Regions from separate parts of the Burkholderia sp. JP2-270 genome, predicted to be linked through region 3. Evidence: riboswitches for the same ligand, from Rfam matches in the RefSeq annotation. Region 3 holds a riboswitch; each other region holds the start of a gene.

Region 1 (7,311 bases), on a different replicon from region 3:
TTTTGCAGGGCGTTTCGCGACCAACCTGCTGACGTCGATGTGGGGCTGGCGGCACGCGCTCGATATCGTCGCGGCGCTGTGTTTCGTCGCGGGCGTCGCGATTTACGCGAGCCTGCCGGCGGCCGGCAGGCTCGCGCGGCGTTCCGGCCACGAGGCAGACACTGGGCCGTCATCGCGCGTCGTCACGCGCGGCCCGCTGCTCGCTTCGTTCGCGATCGGCGCGTGCGTGCTTGCGTCGCAAGTCGCGACGTTCACGTTCGTCGGCTTGCGGCTTGCCCGTGCGCCGTTCGGCTTCGGCACGGTCGAGATCGGTGCGATCTATGCGGTGTTTCTGGTGGCGGTGGTGGTGACGCCGCTCGCGGGGCGCCTCGCTCGGCGTCGCGGGCCGCGCGCGCCGGGGCTTGCCGCGGCCGCGCTTGCAATCGGCGGGGCGCTGTTGACGCTGTCCGACAGCGTGCCGGTGATCCTGGCCGGCCTCGCGCTCAGCTCGACCGCCGTGTTCGTCGAACAGGCATCGGCCAACGCATTCATCTCGCAGGCCGCTTCCACGGCACGCTCGACGGCGATCGGCATCTACCTGTCCTGCTATTACTTCGGCGGCAGTCTCGGGTCGATCCTGCCGTTACCGGGCTGGCATCGGTGGGGATGGGCCGGCTGCGTCGCGTTCGTCGTCGTGGCGCAGGCCATCGTCGGCGTGCTCGTGTACCGGTTCTGGCGAACCGGGGGCGCAGCCGGCACCGGGCATGCCGACGTGCGCGGCGCCCGCTTCACACGCTAGCCGCGTTCAGCGATACCAGCGCGGCGTATAGACCCATTCGCGTCCGCCGTCGATCGCGAAACGCCGTGTGGTCGACGAGCCGACGATCACCATCGTGCGCATGTCGACCTGGTCGCTGCGCAGCGCGCCGAGCGTCGTCGTCGCGAGCGTCGCGCCCGGCCGGCCGATGTCGCGCCCGAGCACGACCACCGTATCGGCCGCACGATGCGCGCGCACGACATCGAGCGCACGGTCGAGCTGCCACGGCCGCGCACGCGAGATCGGGTTGTAGAACGCCATCACGAGATCGGCTTGCGCCGCATGCCGCAGGCGCGTCTCGATCACGTCCCACGGCTTCAGGTTGTCCGACAGCGAGATCGCGCAGAAGTCGTGGCCGAGCGGTGCGCCGGCTTGCGCGGCCGTCGCGAGCGACGCCGATACGCCGGGTTCCACGCACAGGTCGACCGCGGCCCATTGCGGGTCGCGAGACTCGTCGAGCGCTTCGAGCACGGCCGCGGCCATCGCGAACACGCCGGGGTCGCCCGACGACACGACCGCGACGCGCCGGCCTTCGGCCGCGAGTTCGAACGCATGACGCGCGCGCTGCATCTCTTCGCGATTGTCGGTGCCATGCACGCGCTGGTCCGCCCGGAACGGGCCGGCCATGTTCACGTAGGTCGTGTAGCCGAGGATGTCGGTCGCTTGCGCGAGCGCGGCGCGCGCGGCCGGCGTGAGCCACGCGGCGCTGCCCGGGCCGAGGCCGAGCACCGTCAGGCGGCCGCGTGCACGGCCGAGCGTGGCGGGATCGACCGGATGCGATGCGACCGCGCACGCGAGCCCGTTCGACGCTGCGCGCAGCGTATGCGCGACACGCAATGCGCGGCCGAGCAGCGTGGCCGCATCGGCTTGCGCGTGATGGTCGATATCGACATCGACGAAGCGCAGCGGCACGCCGAGCGTTTGCGCTGCTTCCTCCAGCGCGGCTTCGCCGATCGAAGATGCGGGCGCGACGATGGCCGCGAGCGCCAATCGCGCAAGCCCTTGTGCGTCGAGCGCGGCTTCGATGCGCGCGGCGAGCGCTTCGTTCGCGTGCAAGGTTTGCGCATCGACGCCGACCACCACGCTGCGCGGATGGATCACGAGTTCGTCTTGCGTGCCGCGCCATGCGTCGGGCGTCACGCGGATCGCATGCGCGGCCGTGTCGTCGCGCGGCAGCGCGACGTCGTCGAGCCACGGGGCCGCGCCGTCGATGCGCGTCGACGCGCCCGCGAGCAGGTCGGACACGAAGCGCTTGCCCTGCGCGAGATCGGCGAGCGCATAGCCTTCGGGCGGATTGAGCACGCATGCGCCGAAGCGCAGTTCGCCGCTCGTCGTGATCGCCGGCGCGACGCCGAGCCATTCGGCCAGTTCGCGCGCGATCACGTTGACGCCCGTCAACCCGCCGAGCAGCGGCACGACGGCCGAGCCGTCCTCCGCGACCGCGAGCACCGGCGGCTCGACGCCCTTGTCGGCCAGCGCGGGCGCGACGCAGCGAATCACGATGCCGGCCGCGCACAGCGCAACGATCGGCAGGCCGCGCGCATAGAGTTCGCGCAGGTGCGCGCCGAGTTCGTCGAACGGCTCGTCGGCATCGACACGCGACGCGAGTCCGTGCACGCGGGCGCCCGGGTAGCGCGCCTGGATGCGCCGCGCGGTGTCGAGTGCACCCGCGCCGAGAATCACGATCGCGGGCGGGGTCGTCATCCTTGCCATTTTTCCCCCGGCACGACGAGCAGCGAGAAGTACGGCGACGCCATCGGGTCGACTTCGTCGAGCGGCACGATGCGCTGGCTCGCCATCGTCGCGCGCTCGACGTACAGCGCACGCTTCGCGAGCCCGAGTTCGTCGAGCACGCGCCGCACCTTGTCGAAATTGCGGCCGAGCTTCATCACCACGGCCGCGTCGGCCTGCGCGAGCCGCGCGCGCAGCTCGTGTTCGGGCAGCACGCCCGACAGCACCGACAGGCTCTGGTTGCGATAGACGAGCGGCTGGCCGAGCACGGCCGTGCCGCCGAGCATCGCGCACACGCCCGGGATGACCTCGGTGTCGTAGCGCGGTGCGAGGCGGTCGTGCAGGTACATGTACGAGCCGTAGAAGAACGGGTCGCCTTCGCAGATCACCGCGACGTCGCGGCCCGCGTCGAGGTGCGCCGCGACGATTTCGGCGGCCGTATCGTAGAAGTCGGCGATCACCGTCTCGTAGCAAAGCGGCGGCGGCAGCGCTTCGGTCGTCACCGGATAGACGAGCGGCAGTTGCGTCTGCGTGTCGAGCAGGTGCGCTTCGACGATGCCGTACGCATTGCCTTTCTTGCCCTTCGCGACGAAATAGGCGACCACGGGCGCGGCCTGCAGCACGCGCAGCGCCTTGATCGTCATCAGTTCGGGGTCGCCGGGGCCGACGCCGACCCCGAACAGGCGTCCGCGCGCGGTCGTCATTCGACCTCCGTCGCGAGCGCGTTGACCGCGGCGGCCGCCATTGCGCTGCCGCCGCGCCGGCCGAGCAGCGCGACGTACGGTACGCCGCGGCTGTCGGCGTCGAGCATCGCCTTCGATTCGGCCGCGCCGATGAAGCCGACCGGGAACCCGAGGATCAGCGCGGGGCGCGGCGCGCCGGCGTCGATCATGTCGAGCAGGTGGAACAGCGCGGTCGGCGCGTTGCCGATCACGACGATGCTGCCCGCCAGATGCGGGCGCCACAGTTCGAGCGCGGCAGCCGAGCGCGTGTTGCCGAGATGGCGCGCGAGGTCGGGCACCTCCGGCTCGCCGAGCGTACAGATCACGGGGTTGCCGGCCGGCAGCCGTGCGCGCGTGATGCCTTCGGCAACCATCTTCGCGTCGCACAGGATCGGCGCGCCGGCCGCGAGCGCCGTACGGCCCGCGGTGCCGGCGCCGGCCGAGAAGCGCAGGTCGTAGACGACGTCGACCATCCCGCACGCGTGAATCACGCGCACCGCGAGTTTCTCGAGGTCGGGAGGAACCTGCGACAGGTCGGCCTCGGCGCGGATCGTCGCGAACGACTGGCGGTAGATTTCCTGCCCGTCGCGAATGTAGTCAAGCATCGGTGGTGTCCTGGCTATGCCGCGCGTCCGTCAGTCGGGCCGCGGCCTGGTCAATCGTCAGATGGCGCGCGAGCGGGGCGCCGAGGCCCGCGGCGGCGTCGCGCCGGTAGAGGTCGTAGTGCGCGGGCGCCACCGCGACCAGCGTGTGCGCCGCGGGATGCGGCAGCGCGCAGTGGCGCTCGCAGCCGGTCAGGTGCACGTCGACCGGATGGCCGATGCGTGCGGCGAGCGCGAGCGCGTCGCGTTTCGTGTCGGCGTGCGCTTTCGCGCAGCCCGCGCTGCCGGTGCACGCGACGAGCGTCGCAAGCGGGTCCGACGATGCGCAGACGAAGCCGAGCGTTGCGAGCGCATCGAGCGTGGCCGGTGCGCGTGCATGCGACACGCCGTGGATGAACATGCCTTGCCACGGCGTCATCGACAGCGTGCCGTCGCCGTCGGTTTCGGCCAATGCGGCGAGCCGTTCCAGTTGCGTCGCGTCGAGCCGCCCGAGCGCGAATTGCGCGCCGACGCTGCAGCGCGCCGCGTCGAGCGACGGACGCGCACCGAAACGCAGTGCGGAATCGGATCGCATGCGCTGCCAGCCGGCGAGCGCTGGATCGGCCGTGAGCGGGAAGGGCAGGTAGTGCCGCGCATGTTCGAGCAACGCGCGTTCGCCGCACGTCGAGAGCAGCGCACGCATCCGCGTGACGTCGGCCGGCGCGAGATCGAGGAACGCGAGCAGCAGTGCGCGCACGAGCGCGACGCTCTGGTCGGGCGACACATCGACCGAAGCAGGCGGATCGTCGTGCGCGACCGGCGGGCAGCCGGCCAGCCCGGCCGCGATGCGCACCGCGCCGTCGTCGCGGCGCCATGCGGCGAGCCAGATGTCGTGCGGATGATCGAGCGCCGCGATCGATTCGCCGCCGTCAAGCTGGATCGAGAATTTCGGCGACAGCTCGCCGCGGCGCGGTTCGCTTGCCAGCATGTCGAGCAGCGGAACGACGAGCGCGCGGCTGTCGACGAGCGCGGCGGGGTCATGCCCGGCGAGCGGGCTGAGCATCACGTTGCGGACGTCGTCGCTCGCGGCCAGCGCGGCCGCATCGGCGGTCGAGTCTGCGGTGGCAACGGCGCGCGGGCCGAGCCCCGCGTCGAGCAACGCGCGCGTCAGCGCGTCGGCCCCGCCGTCGCGAATGCCGCGTAGCTGGAGATTTGCGCGATTGGTCGCGTCGATCGCGCCGGAGCCGTATGCGCGCGCGGCGGCGGCGATCGCGCGCGCCTGGCGCGCATCGAGCCGGCCGCCCGGCAGCTTGATCCGGCACAGCCCGCCGTCGGCAGCCGCGACGACGCGCACGAGCCCCGGGCAGGCCGACGGGCGCACGACGGGCGACGCAGGAATCGAATCGGGGGCGGAACTCAACGGGGTATCGGAACAGTGTCGCGCCGCGCGCCAACGCATCGGTACACCCCGCCCGACGCCGACTGGCACGCACGCACTTTCTGGCCGGCAGGTCTCCTGGCTGACAGGTCGGCGCCGGCTCCCGGCCTTCCCGGTCGAACCAGTGGCGTGAGGGGGGAGATCGGCTCGCTGTCTACAGTTGCGGGGGCAGCCACAGCGGCGCGCGGCGCGCCCTGTGTTCCCTCTTCGGCCCCGAAGGGCACCGGCGAACGAACGGCCGTAGGATACCCGATTTCGACCGCGGTTCGCGACCGGAAAGCCGTTCTCGGCGGACGAAGCGGAGGTTGGCCCGGCGCCGGCGGGTCGGCAGGTGAAACGCGGGATGGAACACGGTACCATGCCGTCTTTCGCAATGCGGACGGCTGCGCCGGCCCTTTTTCGGCCGCGCGGCGACACGATGGAATCGAACGATGGGGAAGGGTGCATGACGGCGTGGCTGACGGTAGTGGGCATCGGCGACGACGGTTACGCGGGGCTCGGACGCAGCGCGCGGCGCGCGCTGCTCGACGCGACGCTCGTCGTCGGCGCGCAGCGGCATCTCGACATGCTGCCCGCGCGGCTGCCGGCCGCGCGCGAAACGTGGCCGTCGCCGTTCGACGTCGCGGGCGTGCTTGCGCGCCGCCCGTCGCCCGTCTGCGTGCTCGCGAGCGGCGACCCGATGCTGTTCGGCGTCGGCGCGACGCTCGCGCGCCGGCTTTCCCCCGACGAATGGCGCGTGCTGCCCGCGCCGTCGTCGCTGTCGCTTGCGGCCGCGCGCCTCGGCTGGGCGCTGCAGGACATCGGCGCGGTATCGCTCGTCGGGCGTCCGCTCGCGACGCTCGCGCGCCACCTGCTGCCGGGCCGGCGCCTGTTCGTGCTGAGTGCCGACGGCCGCACGCCGGCCGCCGTCGCGGCCGAACTCGCCGCGCGCGGCTTCGGGCCGACGCGCATCAGCGTATTCGAACATCTGGGCGGCCCGCTCGAGCGGCGTGTCGACGGCCTTGCGCAGGACTGGAACGTCGACGAAACGGCCGCGCTCAATCTCGTCGCGCTCGACTGCCAGGCCGGCCCCGACGCGCCGCGCCGCGCGCTCACGCCCGGCCTGCCAGACGATGCATACCGCCACGACGGCCAGCTGACCAAACGCGACCTGCGCGCGATGACGCTCGGGCGCCTCGCGCCCGCACCCGGCGAGCTGCTGTGGGACGTCGGCGCCGGCAGCGGTTCGATCGGCATCGAATGGATGCGCGCGCATCCGTCATGCCAGGCGATCGCGATCGAAGCGCATGCGGAGCGGCAGCGCTACATCGAGCACAACCGTGACGCGCTCGGCGTGCCGGGCCTGCAGCTCGTCGCGGGGCGCGCGCCCGATGCGCTCGCCGGACTCGCCGCGCCGGACGCGATTTTCATCGGCGGCGGTGCGACGGCGCCTGGCGTACTCGACGCGTGCTGGTCGTCGCTGAAGCCCGGCGGCCGGCTGGTCGCGAACGCGGTCACGCTGCAGGGCGAGATGGCGCTCGCCGCGTGGCGCGATGCGCACGGCGGCACGCTCACGCGCGTGTCGCTCGCGCATGCCGAACCGCTCGGCCGCTTCGACACGTGGCGGCAGCCGTTGCCTGTCACGCTGTACGAGGTGCGCAAGCCCGACGCGGCCGCCACGGCCGAACCGACGAACCCGACGGACGCGTGATGCGCGACGAAACCCCCGAACATCACGCGCCGCTGCGCTTCGGTTATACGACCGGCAGCTGCGCGACCGCGACGTCGCTCGCGGCCGCGCGCCTGCTGCTCGCGGGCCACGCGGACGATGCGGTCGAGATCGTGCTGCCGAAGGGGCAGCGCGTGATGATGCGGCTCGAGTTCTGCCGGATCACGGCCGACGGCGCCGAAGCCGGCACGATCAAGGATGCCGGCGACGATCCGGACGTCACGCACGGCGCGCTGATCTTCGCGCGCGTCGCGCTCGCGGCGGCGCCCGGCGTGCGTTTTCACGCGGGGCCGGGCGTCGGCACGGTCACGCGTGCGGGGCTGACGCTGGCGGTC
Region 2 (7,311 bases), on a different replicon from region 3:
ACGTCGGGGCGGCCGCGCGACGGCGAGCCGCTCGGCCCCGGCGGCACGAAGCGGCCGTCGAGCCCGCGCAGCAGTTGGCGCATTTCCTCGCCGCCGCATGCGTCGAGCGCGGGCATCAGCGTCGAGCGGACGCGTTCGATCACCGCGAGCGTATGCGGCCATTCGCCGGGCGGCGTCGCATCGGTATGGGCGTCACCCGATACCGTCGCGCACAGCCCGTCCAGCCATTGCTGCGCGAGCCGTTCGAGCCGCTCGCGCGTATCGCCCGCATGGCGCCACGGCGATGCATCGAGCGCCTGCAGGATCGCCGGCCGCGGGCCGGCCCACGGCGCGGCCCAGTCGGCCGACAGCGGATCGAAATCGTCGCCGAGCGTCAGGTCGCGCGCGAGCGCGCCGATCAGCCCCGCGCGCTCGCCCTTGCCGTCGCCGACCGGAAAGCGCGCGAGCGCAAGCAGCGTATCGCGCCGCTGACGATCGGCCGGCGACACGCCGAACACGTGCAGCCCGTCGCGAATCTGCGCTTCCTTCAATTCGCACAGCCATGCGTCGACGCGCGTCAGCAGCGCATCCTCGTCGCCCGCGTCGCGCGGCGGCGATACGCTCAGTTCGTCGTGCAGCCGGTGTTCGGCGATCGTCGCGAGGATCGTCTTCCTCAGCAGCTTCGCGCGCCGCGCATCGACCATCAGCGCTTCGTAGTATTCGTCGACCTGCCGCTCGAGATCCTGCAGCGGGCCGTAGTTTTCCGCGCGCGTGAGCGGCGGCATCAGGTGATCGACGATCACCGCCTGCGCGCGGCGCTTCGCCTGGCTGCCCTCGCCCGGATCGTTGACGATGAACGGATACAGGTGCGGCAGCGGCCCGAGCGTCAGGTCGGGCCAGCATGCGTCGGACAGCGCGACGCTCTTGCCCGGCAGCCATTCGAGGTTGCCGTGCTTGCCGAGATGGATGACCGCGTCGATGCGATACGCATCGCGCAGCCAGAAATAGAACGCGAGATACGCATGCGGCGGCACGAGATCCGCGTCGTGGTAGCTCGCATAGTCGTTCTCGCCGCGCGAGCGCGACGGCTGGATGCCGACGAACACGTTGCCCGCGCGCCAGCCTGCGATCGTGAAACGCCCGTGGCGCAGCGTCGGGTCGGCTTCGGGCGGCCCCCAGCGCTCGTTCAGCGCGGCGCGCACGGCCGCCGGCAGCCGCGCGAAATGCGCGACGTAGTCGGCCAGCGCGAAGCTCTGGAACGCCGGGCGCAGCGCATGCACGGCCGCGTCGTTGGTCACGCCTTCGGTAAGCCGCGCGATCAGCGCATCGCCGTCGGGCGGCAGGTCGGCCACCGCGTAGCCCGCATCGCGCAGCGCCGCGAGCACGCGCAGCGCGGACGCCGGCGTGTCGAGCCCCACGCCGTTGCCGATCCGCCCTTCGCTTTGCGGATAGTTCGCGAGGATCAGCGCGATGCGCTTGCTCGCGTTGTCGAGCGTGCGCAGCCGGCACCAGCCGCGCGCGAGCGCCGCGACGAACGCGATCCGCTCCGCATCCGGCTGGTAGCGCACGACGTCGACCTCGGTGTGCGGGCAGCGATAGGCGAGCCCCTTGAAGCTCACCGCGCGCGTGACGATGCGCCCGTCGACCTCGGGCAGCGCGATGTGCATCGCGATGTCGCGCGCATGCAGGCCCTGGTTGTCGGCCACCCATGCGTCGCGATTGCCGCCGGACAGGATCACCTGCAGCACCGGCGCGTCGCCGGCGAGCACGTCCGGCTCGGCGGCATCGATCGCGCCGGCCGCGAACGCGGTCGTGTTCAGCACGAGCGCCACGCCGTGCATGTCGCAGAGCTGCGTGATGACCTCGCGGCTCACCGCGTCCTTCAGCGACGTCACCGCGATCGGCAGCGGGTTCAGCCCTTCCTGAACGAGTGCGTCGGCCAGCGCGTCGAACACGGCCGTGTTCGCGGCCTGCCAGTGCGCGCGATAGAACAGGATCGCGACGACCGGCGCGCCGGGCGTCCAGCGCGGCCGCCAGTCGTCGACGCTCGCGCGGTCGCGCGCCGGGTGATACAGCGCGGCGGCCGGCAGCGGACGCGGCGGCTCGGGTTCGTCGCCGAAGCCGAGCGTATGGAAGGCGATGCTGCGCAGCAGTGCTTCGGCGTTGTGCACGCCGCCTTCGCGCAGGTAGCGCCACCACAGCCGGCACAGGTCGGGGGCGACCGTGCTCTTCGCGACGAGGTTCGGGTCTTCCTGCAGGTCGCCCGAGAACATCGCGAGCTGCTGAGCACGCTTCGACGCGAGCGACACGGCCTGCTCGATCCCGTACGGCCAGTATGCTTCGCCGCCGAGATGATCGATCACGACCGTCTTCGCATGACGCAGCACGTCGTCGACATAGAAATCGACGGACGCCGGCTGCCGCAGGAACGTGACGTTCGCGAGCCGCACGCTCGGGAAGCCGGCCGGCAATTGCGGCACGACGCTCGCGAGCAGCGACAGCGTCGTGTCGGCCGAACTCAGGATCACGATGTCGGCCGGTTGCTGGTCGATCCGGACGACGCCCTGCGTATCGTCGACGAAGCCGCCCGGCGTGGTGCGCAGCAGATGCATCGTGCGTTACGCCTGTTGCGGTTCGGCCGCGCACGCGGCGTCGAACGCGCGTTGCAGCGCGGCCGCGTCGAGATCCTCGCCGATCAGCACGAAACGGCTCGCGCGCGTTTCGCCGTCCTGCCAGCGGCGGTCGAAATAGCTGTCGAAGCGGCGGCCGACACCCTGGATCACGAGCCGCATCGGCGCGCCGGGCAGCGCGGCGAAGCCCTTCGCGCGGTAGATCGTGTGTGCTTCGACGACGCGCTGCAGCGCGGCGATCGTCGCTTCGCGCGAGCCCGCGTCGCCCGACACGACCACCGAATCGAAATCGTCGTGATGGTGATCGTGATCGCCGTCGTCGGCCGAGCCGTGATGGTCGTGGCGCAGGTGGATCGTTTCTTCCGACGCCGATTCGAGCCCGAGCAGCATCGCGAGGTCGAGCTCGCCGCGCGTCGCGCGCACGATCTTCACCTGCGGCGGGATCTCTTCGCGGATCGCGGTTTCGATCTGCGCGAACTGCGCGTCGCCGACGAGATCGGCCTTGTTCACGATCACGAGATCGGCGGACGACAGCTGGTCGGCGAACAGTTCGTGCAGCGGCGATTCGTGGTCGAGGTTCGGGTCCGCACGGCGCTGCGCGTCGACTGCCTGCGGGTTTTCCGCGAACTGGCCGCTCGCGGCAGCCGGCCCGTCGACGACGGTCACGACCGCATCCACCGTGAAGCTGTTGCGGATCGTCGGCCAGTTGAACGCCTGCACGAGCGGCTTCGGCAGCGCGAGCCCCGACGTCTCGATCAGCACGTGGTCGATGTCAGCGCGGCGCTCGACGAGCGCTTCCATCACCGGATAGAACTCTTCCTGCACGGTGCAGCACAGGCAGCCGTTCGCGAGTTCGTAAAGCTGGCCCGACGCTTCGTCCTGCGCGTCGTCGCAGCCGATGCCGCAGCCCTTGAGGATTTCGCCGTCGATGCCGAGCTCGCCGAATTCGTTGACGATCACCGCGATGCGGCGGCCTTCGGCGTGCTGCAGGATGTGGCGCATCAGCGTCGTCTTGCCGCTGCCGAGAAAGCCCGTGACGATCGTGACGGGCAGCTTGCGTAGAGTCATGGAATATCCAGGGTCGTAAGGGGGAGTCAGGCCGAGATCGTCACGTCGATCTCGTCGTAGCGCTTTAACCGGTAGATCAGGGCCGACACGAGCCAGCATGCGAGGAACAGGCCGATCACGACGTAGCCGAGCATGCCGAAGTGCGACGCCACCATCGACGCGAAGCCCCACACGGGGCCCTGCAGCGACAGCTTGTCCGCGAGCAGCGCGAGCACCTCGATGCCGCCGATCAGCGCGGCGACCAGCACCGACACGAAGGTGATCGTCATGTTGTAGTAGATCTTGCGGATCGGCCGCACGTACGCCCAGCGATACGCGCCCATCATCAGGATGCCGTCGGTCGTGTCGACCAGCGTCATGCCGGCGGTGAACAGCATCGGCAGCGCCATCACGGACCAGAACGACAGGCCGCCCTGCACCTGCGCCGCCGAGATGCCGAACAGCGCGATCTCGGTCGCCGTGTCGAAGCCGAAGCCGAACAGGAACCCGACCGGATACAGGTGCCAGCTGCGCGACACGAGCCGGAACAGCGGACGGAACAGGCGCGCGAGCACGCCGCGCTGGTTCAGCAGCAGGTCGAGATCGGCGTCGACGATCGGCTCGCCGCGCCGTGCGGCGCGAAACGTCCGGTAGACGGAAATCAGGATCAGCAGGTTCGCGATCGCGAGCACCAGCAGGAAGAACGCCGACACGCTCGTGCTGATCACGCCGCCCCACGCTTTCATGCTCTCGAAGCGCGCGAGCGACGCGGCCGTGAGCGCGACCACGACCGACATCACGATCACGACCGTCGAGTGGCCGAGCGAGAAGAACAGGCCCGCGCCGAGCGGGCTGCGGCCCTCCTGCATCAGCTTGCGCGTGACGTTGTCGATGGCCGTGATGTGGTCGGCGTCGACCGCATGGCGCAGCCCGAACACGTATGCGAGCAGCGCGGTGCCGAGCAGCACGGGCTGACCGTGGAAGGCGGCGAACGCCCAGATCCACGCGCCTGCGTTGAACGCGAGCAGCAGCGCATAGATCGCGACGATCTTGCCGCGCAGCCCGGACGGGCTGTCGTTGAACAGGCGAAACAGCGAATCGAGCATGACGCTCCTTTGCGAACGGTCGACATGAAGAATGCCAACACGGCCGTCGCGGCTCGCCCCGCGCGGTCCGGCCCTTCATCGGGCCGGATCATGCGCGCTCGCACGGGCGGTCGGACGACGGGAATCGGGAAACGCTCGGGTGTCGGGCATGCTGCGGCCGTGGACGATGCGCCGCCTCCCCGCGGCGCTGAACCCCAACGTTTAGGCCGGTATCCGGGCTGACGAACACGCCGCTTCGCCTTCCCGGATGCGCAGGGCATCCAGTGGCGGTCGTCCGCATGCGCGCGGCATGCGGCGAAGCGGCGCTGCATCGCGGCGGGCACGATGCGTTCGCTTACCGTTGCGGGGGCAGCACAGGTTGGCTCGACTGCGACGCAGGCAGGCTCCCTGTTTCCCGTTTAACTGCGTGCGCCGGAGGGCGCGCGCGAGCACCAAAACGCGTGCGAGTGTAGGCGTCGGGGGCGGGAGCGTCAAGGCGGCGCGGCTTTCCGAACGGCGTCTTGCATGGCCGCGGCGCCACGCCGGAGGCCGCTTCCGGCATCGTCGCGGCGGGTTCGCGCGGGCGTACCGCTGTGCTATCGTAGCGCCGCGTTCGGTGCTCGCATGCGCATTCCGCGCATGCAGTTAAACGGGAAACAGGAGGCGGACGACCGCCCGGCCTGTGCTGTCCCCGCAACGGTACGCCGCCCGCGCGACGCGCTTCCCCGCGCACGCGCCCATGCCGCCCACGATGCCACTGCCCGTCAGCCGGGCGGGAAGGCCGCGGCCTGGCAAGCGGCCAGCCCGGATACCGGCCGACGCAAGGGGCGAGCCCGATGCTCGCCGAACGCCCGATCCGCGGGGGACGGATGGGGTGCGCATTCCGCCCGCGTTCGCGCGGGCTTCGCCCGATCCGTCATGCATTGCCTGCTCGCCGGCCGCCGATGTGCCGCCCGCCTTCCCCTTTCCACTGTCTCGACACGGTGCGCGCCGTGCCGCGCGCGATGAGCCGCGCCTGGCTCATCGGCGCGGGCCCCGGCGACGCCGACCTGCTGACGCTCAAGGCCGTGAGCGCGATCGGCGCGGCGGACGTGCTGCTCGTCGACGATCTCGTGAACCCCGACGTGCTGCGCCATGCGCGTGCCGACGCGCACATCGAGCATGTCGGCAAGCGCGGCGGTCATGCGTCGACGCCGCAGGAAGCGATCGTTGCCGCGATGCTCGCGCACCTGCGCGCCGGCCGCAGCGTCGCGCGGCTCAAGGGCGGCGATCCGTTCGTGTTCGGCCGCGGCGGCGAGGAACTGGCCGCGCTCGGTGCGGCCGGTTTCCCGGTCGAGGTCGTGAACGGCATCACCTCGGGCATCGCCGCGCCGGCCGCGCTCGGCATTCCGGTCACGCAGCGCGGCGACGCGCAGGGCGTGATCTTCGTCACGGGCCACGGCGCGGGCGCCGACGAGCCCGACTGGCGCGCGCTTGCGGCCACGCGCATGACGATCGTGATCTATATGGGCATCCGCCGGCTCGACGCGATTGCGGCGGCGCTGCGTGACGGCGGCCTGCCCGGCGATACGCCGTGCGCGGCGATCGAGAACGCGACGCGCCCCGAACAGCGGCATGTGCTCGCGACGCTCGACACCGTCGTCGAACGCGTCGGCGCGACCGGCATCGGTTCGCCGGCGATCGTCGTAATCGGCCGCGTCGCGGCGCTTGCCGACGATCCGTCGGTGCGTGCGGCGCTCGGCGGCAGCGCATGATGCGCGTCGCGCTCGGCGTCGGTTTCCGCGCGGGCGTGACGGCCGCGCAACTCGATGCCGCGATCCGCGCGGCGCTGGCGCTCTACCCGGCCGCCGAACCGGCGCTCGTCGCGACGCTCGCCGACAAGGCGCGTGCCCGCGCGCTGCGCACGCTGTGCGCGCGACGCGGCTGGCCGCTCGTCGCGTTCGACGCGGCGCAACTCGCGAGCCGTCCCGAACTGGCCGCGAGCGGCCCGTCGGACGCCGCGCTCGCGCGCTTCGGCGTCGCGGGCGTGGCCGAGCCGTGCGCGCAGCTCGCGGCACCGCACGGCCGGCTGCTGGGCCCCAAATCCATCCGGAACGGCGTGACGGTCGCACTCGCCGGCCCGCTCTGAACCCTTTCTTTCGCTTTCGACAGGACGATTCCCGATGAAGACCGACTCCGAATCCCATCAGCGGATGGCCGAACGCCGCCGCGCCGGCCACGAGAAGAAGCAGGCCGCCGCCACCCATGAAAAAGGCCTGCTGATCGTCCACACCGGCAACGGCAAGGGCAAGAGCACGGCCGCGTTCGGCATGGCCGTGCGCGTGCTCGGCCACGGCATGCGGCTCGGCGTCGTGCAGTTCATCAAGGGCGCGCTGCACACGTCCGAGCGCGACTTCCTCGGCGCGGTCGCCGAATGCGACTTCGTGACGATGGGCGACGGCTACACATGGAACACGCAGAACCGCGACGCCGACATCGCGACGGCGCGCAAGGGCTGGGACGAGGCGCGCCGGATGATCGAAAGCGGCGACTACCGGATGGTGATACTCGACGAGTTGAACACCGTGCTG
Region 3 (7,311 bases):
GCCCGCAAGTGCGATAGACGCCGGCAGCGTCAGCACCCACGCGAGTACGAGGCTGCGCACCGTGCTCCATTGCAACCCGGACCCGTTCGCCGCCATCGTGCCCGCGACGCCCGACGACAGCACGTGTGTCGTCGAAACCGGTAGCCCGTACACGTCGGCGGCGCCGATCGTCAGCATCGCGACGAGTTCGGCCGACGCGCCCTGACCGTACGTCAAATGCTGCTTGCCGATTTTCTCGCCGACGGTCACGACGATCCGCTTCCAGCCGACCATCGTGCCGAGGCCCAGTGCGATCGCAACGGCGACCTTCACCCACGTCGGAATGAACTTGGTCGCGTGATCGAGTTGCTTGCGATAGTTGTCGATCGCGAGCTTGTCGTCGGCGGCGAACGCGGGCTGGCCCGACTTCTCGATCAGGCGAATTGCTTCGGATACCAGATACATCGTGTTGCGCACGTTGTCGACGTCGCGCTGCGGCACGGCTGCCATCGAGCCCGACGCGCCGACCGCAGTCGCGAGCGACGTCGACAACTGCTGTACGGCCGGCAGCACGGCGGGCGTCAGCTCGCGACGCTGCACGTAGTGCTCGACGTCGGCGCGCGGGTTCGCGGACGGCGCGACGCCGCTCGTGTATTTCCCGAACGTCGCGGCGGCCTGGTTCGCGACCGCAACGAAGGTCTGCGATTCGGCGGGCGTAACGGCCTTGTTCAGCGCATACGCGGTCGGCACCGTGCCGATCAGGATCAGCATGATGAGGCCCATTCCTTTCTGCCCGTCGTTCGAACCGTGCGCGAACGACACGCCCGTGCAGGTGAGGATCAGCAGGCAGCGAATCCAGAACGGCGGCGGCTGGTCCTTCGGCGGCTCCTTGTACAGCTCGGGAATCCGCACGATGGCCTTCAGCACGAGCAGCAGCAGCGACGCGCACAGGAAACCGACGATCGGCGAGAGCAGCAGCGACTTGCCGACGCCGAGCGCCTGGCCCCAGTCGACGCCGCTCGTGCCCGACGGCCCGTGCATCAACTGGTTCATCAGCCCGACGCCGATGATCGAGCCGATCAGCGTATGCGAGCTCGACGAAGGCAACCCGAAATACCAGGTCGCGAGGTTCCAGACGATTGCGGCGATCAGCAGCGCGAACACCATCGCGAAGCCCGCGCCGCTGCCGACCTGCAGGATCAGTTCGACAGGCAACAACTGCAGGATGCCGAACGCGACGGCGCCGCTCGAAACCATCACGCCGAGGAAGTTCCACATGCCGGACCAGATCACCGCGACGTTCGGTGTCAGCGAGTGCGTATAGATCACGGTGGCGACCGCGTTCGCGGTGTCGTGGAAACCGTTGACGAATTCGAAGCCGAGCGCGATCAGCAGCGCGGCGCCGAGCATCAGGTACGGGAACAGCGATCCTTCGCGGACTGGCGACAGATCGTCGATCAGGTGCGTGGCGATATAGACGGCGCCGATCGCGAGCACCAGCAGGAAGAAGGCATAGCCGACCTGCCGGTTGCGCTCGACGGAGCCGCGATTGTTCGCGGCGGACGAAGCAGGTTGATTCATGACGGCATCTCGTGAGGGAACCGCGTCCGATCCTAGCTGCGGCCAGCAGTCAGTTTGATGACAATCGGGATGACGAACGGTATGTCTTACGGCGACGTAAGGTGAATGTCGGCGCGCGACCGAGATGCGACACGTCGGCCCGTATCGCGGCCCAGATAGTGAACACGACACGGCAGGGACTTACGCATCGGTGTCGCGCCGATCGTCGTTCGTCATCAATGCCCAGCCGTGCGGTGATGCAACGAAGGTCATGCACGACAGCGGCGCGACGTCGATGCGGGTTGCAGCGTCGGGATTCATCCGCAGTACGTGTGCGACGGCCGCGCGAACGATCGCCGCGTGGGTGACCGCGACGATGTCGCGGCCAGGCGGCAGCGCGTTCAACCATGCGCCGACGCGGCGAGCGGCGGCTTCGAACGACTCTCCGCGATGCGGTGACGCGGATGGATCGGCGATCCATGCACCCAGTTCGTCCGGCAGGTCGCGTGCGAGGTCGTGCAGCCGCTTGCCGCGCCAGTTTCCGTAGTCGATGTCGCGCAGCGCGTCATCGACGTCGGCATGCAGCCCGAGCGCATCGGCGGTCTGCCGCGCGCAGCGTGCGGGGCTGCACAGCACGAGCGAGCCGGCGACGCCTGCCCACCGGTCGCGCAGCGCAGCGGCGTTCGCGAGCCCGTGAGCGTCGAGCGGATCGTCGTCGGGAAACGCGCCGGTGCGCATTGCCCGGGTCGATGCGTGTGCGATCAGGCGCAGCGAGGCATGCATGTTGATGTCGGTTTTCGAAAGGGGCCGGGGCGGTTGTGCGGTCGTCCGCAGACCTTCACTTCAATACGCGGACGTTCGCGCGTACAATTCGCCCGATACGAAACGCGGAAGCCGGTGCAATCCCGGCGCGGTCGCGCCACTGTAACCGGGGAATCCCGATCCCGGAAGCCAGACCTGCCTTCGTACCCATCCAACATTTGTCGGGGCGCGATTCCCCTGAGGTGCATCCATGAGCGAAGCAGTGCTGAAGCCGGTTGCCGTGCCGGCACCCATCCCCGTCCGTGAACTGTTGCCGTGGGCCGTGTTCGTCGGCCTGATCCTGCTGCTCGCACTCTATTTCGTCGGCGCGGAACAAGGCGCGACGTCGCTCGTGCCGGGCATGTACGTGCATGAATTCGTCCACGACGGCCGCCATCTGCTCGGCTTTCCCTGCCACTGACGCGGAGTACACGATGGTCGGAAAGCTGCTCATGCGCGGGATGCTCTCAGGCATCGCCGCGGGCCTCCTCACGTTCGGTTTCGCGAAAATCGTCGGCGAACCGCAAGTCGATCAGGCGATTTCCTTTGAAGAAAAGCTCGAGGCCGCCAAAGGCGACGTGCCGGAGCACGAGCACGAACTGGTCAGCCGCGACACGCAGGCCGGCCTCGGCCTGTTGACGGGTGTCGTGACCTACGGCGCGGCATTCGGCGGGCTGTTCTCGCTGGTCTTTGCGTATGCATACGGGCGAGGCGGCCGTCTCCCGGCACGGCCGCTGGCCGCGTGGCTTGCGCTGGCGGCGTTCGTCGCGCTCGTGATCGTGCCGAACATCAAGTACCCGGCCAATCCGCCGTCGGTCGGCGATCCCGACACGATCGGCTATCGCACGGGCCTGTTCTTCCTGATGATCGCGATCTCGATTGCGACGATGGCGTTCTCGGTCAGCGTGCGCCGCCATCTGCTGGCGAAGCTCGGCCAATGGAATGCGTCGATCGTCGCGGGGCTCGTGTTCATCGCGATCATCGCGGCCGTGCAGGTCGGGCTGCCGTCGATCGACGAAGTGCCGGCCGCGTTCCCGGCCGCCGTGCTGTGGAAGTTCCGCGTCGCGGCCATCGGCATGCAGGCGATCATGTGGACGACGATCGGCCTGCTGTTCGGCGCATGGGTAGAGCGCGGCGAACGCATCGGCATGCGCGCCGCCTGACACGTATCGCGACGGGGCACGCCTAGCGCAGCATGCGCGGCGCGTTCCACGTCGATTCGCGCGCAAGCGCGACGAACGCGGCCAGATAGTCGATCGATGCATCTGCTTCGCGGATGCCGAGGAAGATCTGCTTCGCGATCCCCTGCTTGCCGAGCTTGACCGGCACGACCGGCATCCGGTCCGCGTATTCGTCGGCGAGCCATCTCGGCAGCGCGGCCATGCCGCGCCCGCTCGCGACCATCTGCAGCATGATGTCGGTCGTCTCGATCGACTTGTGCCGCCTCGGCACGATGCCGGCCGGCGTCAGGAACTGGTTGTAGATGTCGAGCCGGTCGGTTTCGACCGGGTACGTGATCAGGATCTCGTCGGTCAGTTGCTCGGGAGTCACGTAGTCGGCGTTCGCGAACCGGTGTGAGTCGGCGACCACCAGCACCTGCTCGTAGTCGAACACGGGATCGAAGCGCAGGCCCGGCTTGTTCAGCGGATCGGGCGTGACGAGCACGTCGATGTCATAGCCAAACAGCGCACCGATGCCGCCGAACTGGAAGCGCTGCTTCACGTCCACGTCGACGTCGGGCCAGCGCGACAGATACGGCGACACGACCTTCAGCAGCCACTGGTAGCACGGGTGGCACTCCATCCCGATGCGCAGCGTGCCGCGCTCGCCCTTCGCGTACTGCCTCATCCGCTCCTCGGCGAGCTCGAACTGCGGCAGCAGCCGGTTCGCGAGCTTCAGCAGATAGTGCCCGCCCTGCGTGAGCCGCAGGCCGCGTCCTTCCCGATCCCAGATCGGCGTGCCGAGCTGCTGCTCGATTTTCCGGACGGTGTGGCTGAGCGCCGATTGCGTGAGATGCAACGCATTGGCGGCCGCGGTCAGCGAGCCCTGGCGCTCGACTTCACGAATGACGACGAGATGGAATCGTTCCAGCATGGATATCGCTTATCTAACAGATGCATGAACAAATTTAATGGATGAATGAAATAATGCCATTTTATTTCATGGTTTGAAATCCCTATCATGGCTGCCGGATCTTCTATTTCATCTGGACGGCAGCTTCATGGTCAGGACACACAACCTCGGTTTTCCGCGCATCGGCGCGAAGCGCGAACTCAAGTTCGGTCTCGAACGCTACTGGAAGGGCGAATCGTCGCGCGACGAGCTGAAGGCGCTTGGCGCCGGGCTGCGCCAGCGCCATTGGCACGACCAGCGCGATCTCGATCTCGCGCCGATCGGCGATTTCGCGTTCTACGACCAGGTGCTCGACATGAGCTTCACGCTCGGCAACCTGCCCAAGCGCGTGCAGGGCTTCCACGGCGACGTGCTCGACAACTATTTCCGCGTTGCGCGCGGCCGTTCGGCGCAGTCGGCGCAAGAGCATGCGGCGTGCTGCGGTGGCGTCGCGGCCGGTGAAATGACGAAATGGTTCGACACGAACTACCACTACATCGTGCCGGAATTCCACGCGGACACGAACTTCTCGCTCGACCCGTCGCGCCTGCTGCAGCAACTGGCCGAGGCGAACGCGCAGGGCGTGAATGCCAAGCCGGTGATCATCGGCCCCGTCACGTACCTGTGGCTCGGCAAGGAGAAGGACGATTCCGACCGTCTCGCGCTGCTGCCGAAGCTGCTGCCCGTGTACGGCGCGCTGCTCGATACGCTGACCGCGCAGGGAGTCGAATGGGTGCAGATCGACGAACCGATTCTCGTCACCGAACTCGACGCCGAATGGCGGCAGGCATTTCGCACCGCGTATGCGGCACTGGAGACGCGCCGCATCAAGCTGCTGCTTGCCACGTACTTTGGCCAGCTTCAGGACAACCTGACGCTCGCGAGCTCGCTGCCGGTCGACGGCCTGCATGTCGACGCGATCAATGCACGCGACGAAATCGACGCTCTGGTGCGCGAGCTGCCCGCCGAGCGCGTGCTGTCGGTTGGCGCGATCAACGGCCGCAACATCTGGAAGACAGACCTGAGCGCGACGCTCGACTGGCTCGAACCGCTCGCGAAGCAACTGGGCGATCGCCTGTGGCTCGCGCCGTCGTGCTCGCTGCTGCACGTGCCGGTCGATCTCGCGAGCGAGGAGAAGCTCGACGCGGAGATCCGTTCGTGGCTCGCGTTCGCGCTGCAGAAGCTCGACGAGCTGAAGGTGCTCGCGACCGCGCTGAACGAAGGCCGCGACAAGGTGGCCGATGCGCTTGCCGCGAACGCCGCCGTGATCGACTCGCGCCGCCGCTCGCCGCGCGTGAACAACCCGGCGGTGAAGGCCGCGATCGCGCGCATCGACGCGCAGCTCGGCAAGCGCGTGAGTCCGTATACGCAGCGCGCACCGAAGCAGTCGGCGCGGCTGAACCTGCCGGCCTTCCCGACGACGACGATCGGCTCGTTCCCGCAGACCGCCGAAATCCGCCAGGCGCGCAGCCAGTTCAAGGCAGGTGCGCTGGATGAAGCCGGCTATCGCATGGCAATGAAGGCTGAAATCGAACGCAGCGTCCGCGAACAGGAGTCGCTCGAGCTCGACGTGCTCGTGCACGGAGAAGCCGAGCGCAACGACATGGTCGAATACTTCGGCGAGCAGCTCGACGGCTACGCGTTCAGCCAGTTCGGCTGGGTGCAGTCGTACGGTTCGCGCTGCGTGAAGCCGCCGATCCTGTTCGGCGACATCAGCCGCCCGAAGGCGATGACGGTCGAATGGATCACGTATGCGCAGTCGCTGACGAACAAGCCGATGAAGGGCATGCTGACCGGCCCCGTGACGATCCTGAACTGGTCGTTCGTGCGCGACGACCAGCCGCGCTCGGTGTCGTGCTACCAGCTCGCGCTCGCGATCCGCGACGAAGTGCTCGATCTCGAGAAGGCCGGCGTGCGCGTGATCCAGATCGACGAGGCCGCGCTGCGCGAAGGGCTGCCGCTGCGCCGCGCGCAATGGAGCGAGTACCTGAAGTGGGCGGTCGAGTCATTCCGCATCACCGCGAACGGCGTGCGGGACGAAACGCAGATCCACACGCACATGTGCTATTCGGAGTTCAACGACATCATCGCGTCGATCGCCGACATGGACGCGGACGTGATCACGATCGAGACGTCGCGCTCGGACATGGAACTGCTCGACGCGTTCGACAGCTTCAGGTATCCGAACGAGATCGGGCCGGGCGTGTACGACATCCATTCGCCGAACATTCCGACGCAGGATCACATCGTCGGCCTGATGAAGAAGGCGGCCGAGCGGATTCCGGCGGAGCGTCTGTGGGTGAACCCGGATTGCGGCCTGAAGACGCGCCAATGGGCGGAAGTGATTCCTGCGCTGACGAACATGGTCGCGGCGGCAAAGGCGCTGCGCAGCCAGGTGCAATAGCAAGCGCTGCGCCTGTCGCGACGACTATATCCGTCCGCACGGCCGGTTCTGCAGCGTGTTCGGCGACAAGCGCACTGCGATACTTGTCGTGCGCGCGACCTTCCGGCGGCGAAATGAAAAAAGGCGGCGTGGTTGCGCCGCCCCTTGCATGCGATGACCGGGCAGGCGAGTGACGCAGCCTGCCCGTTGCAGGACGTTACGCGGTGCGCGCGCCGCGCGGCAGCGGCTCGTTCGCCTTGCCGGGCGCACCGGCATCGTCGATGCCGACGCGGCGCGAGATCAGCCACACGCACAGCGAAGACAGGATCGCGGCACTCGTGTACTGGATCGCGAGCGGCCACCATTGCGGCGCGACGTTCTGCGCGATGACGGTCGCGACGAGCGGCGTGAGGCCGCCGGCGAGCGCGCCGCACACCTGGTATGCGATCGAGATCGCCGTATAGCGGATCCGCGCG

The links. A riboswitch is a leader RNA that binds a small molecule or an ion and turns the genes downstream of it on or off. The one in region 3 is predicted to bind cobalamin.
Region 1: another riboswitch for cobalamin. It lies ahead of cobG (precorrin-3B synthase); the one in region 3 lies ahead of DM992_RS24075 (CbtB-domain containing protein).
Region 2: another riboswitch for cobalamin. It lies ahead of cobA (uroporphyrinogen-III C-methyltransferase); the one in region 3 lies ahead of DM992_RS24075 (CbtB-domain containing protein).

Annotation. Positions count from the first base shown of each region.
Region 1 is NZ_CP029824.1:2,690,388-2,697,698, reverse strand. Features, by position in the region: gene DM992_RS12770 (MFS transporter) at 1-778, shown strand, start outside; gene cobJ (precorrin-3B C(17)-methyltransferase) at 785-2,500, opposite strand; gene DM992_RS12760 (precorrin-2 C(20)-methyltransferase) at 2,497-3,231, opposite strand; gene DM992_RS12755 (precorrin-8X methylmutase) at 3,228-3,854, opposite strand; gene cobG (precorrin-3B synthase) at 3,847-5,211, opposite strand; cobalamin riboswitch at 5,319-5,511, opposite strand; gene cbiE (precorrin-6y C5,15-methyltransferase (decarboxylating) subunit CbiE) at 5,714-6,958, shown strand; gene DM992_RS12740 (cobalt-precorrin-5B (C(1))-methyltransferase) at 6,958-7,311, shown strand, end outside.
Region 2 is NZ_CP029824.1:2,722,707-2,730,017, forward strand. Features, by position in the region: gene cobN (cobaltochelatase subunit CobN) at 1-2,591, opposite strand, end outside; gene cobW (cobalamin biosynthesis protein CobW) at 2,598-3,677, opposite strand; gene DM992_RS12895 (HoxN/HupN/NixA family nickel/cobalt transporter) at 3,704-4,762, opposite strand; cobalamin riboswitch at 4,949-5,213, opposite strand; cobalamin riboswitch at 5,339-5,576, shown strand; gene cobA (uroporphyrinogen-III C-methyltransferase) at 5,686-6,495, shown strand; gene DM992_RS12905 (cobalamin biosynthesis protein) at 6,492-6,869, shown strand; gene cobO (cob(I)yrinic acid a,c-diamide adenosyltransferase) at 6,904-7,311, shown strand, end outside.
Region 3 is NZ_CP029825.1:1,375,815-1,383,125, reverse strand. Features, by position in the region: gene DM992_RS24085 (inorganic phosphate transporter) at 1-1,560, opposite strand, end outside; gene DM992_RS24080 (histidine phosphatase family protein) at 1,741-2,328, opposite strand; cobalamin riboswitch at 2,377-2,519, shown strand; gene DM992_RS24075 (CbtB-domain containing protein) at 2,552-2,761, shown strand; gene DM992_RS24070 (CbtA family protein) at 2,775-3,503, shown strand; gene DM992_RS24065 (LysR family transcriptional regulator) at 3,526-4,434, opposite strand; gene metE (5-methyltetrahydropteroyltriglutamate--homocysteine S-methyltransferase) at 4,562-6,856, shown strand; gene DM992_RS24055 (MFS transporter) at 7,053-7,311, opposite strand, start outside.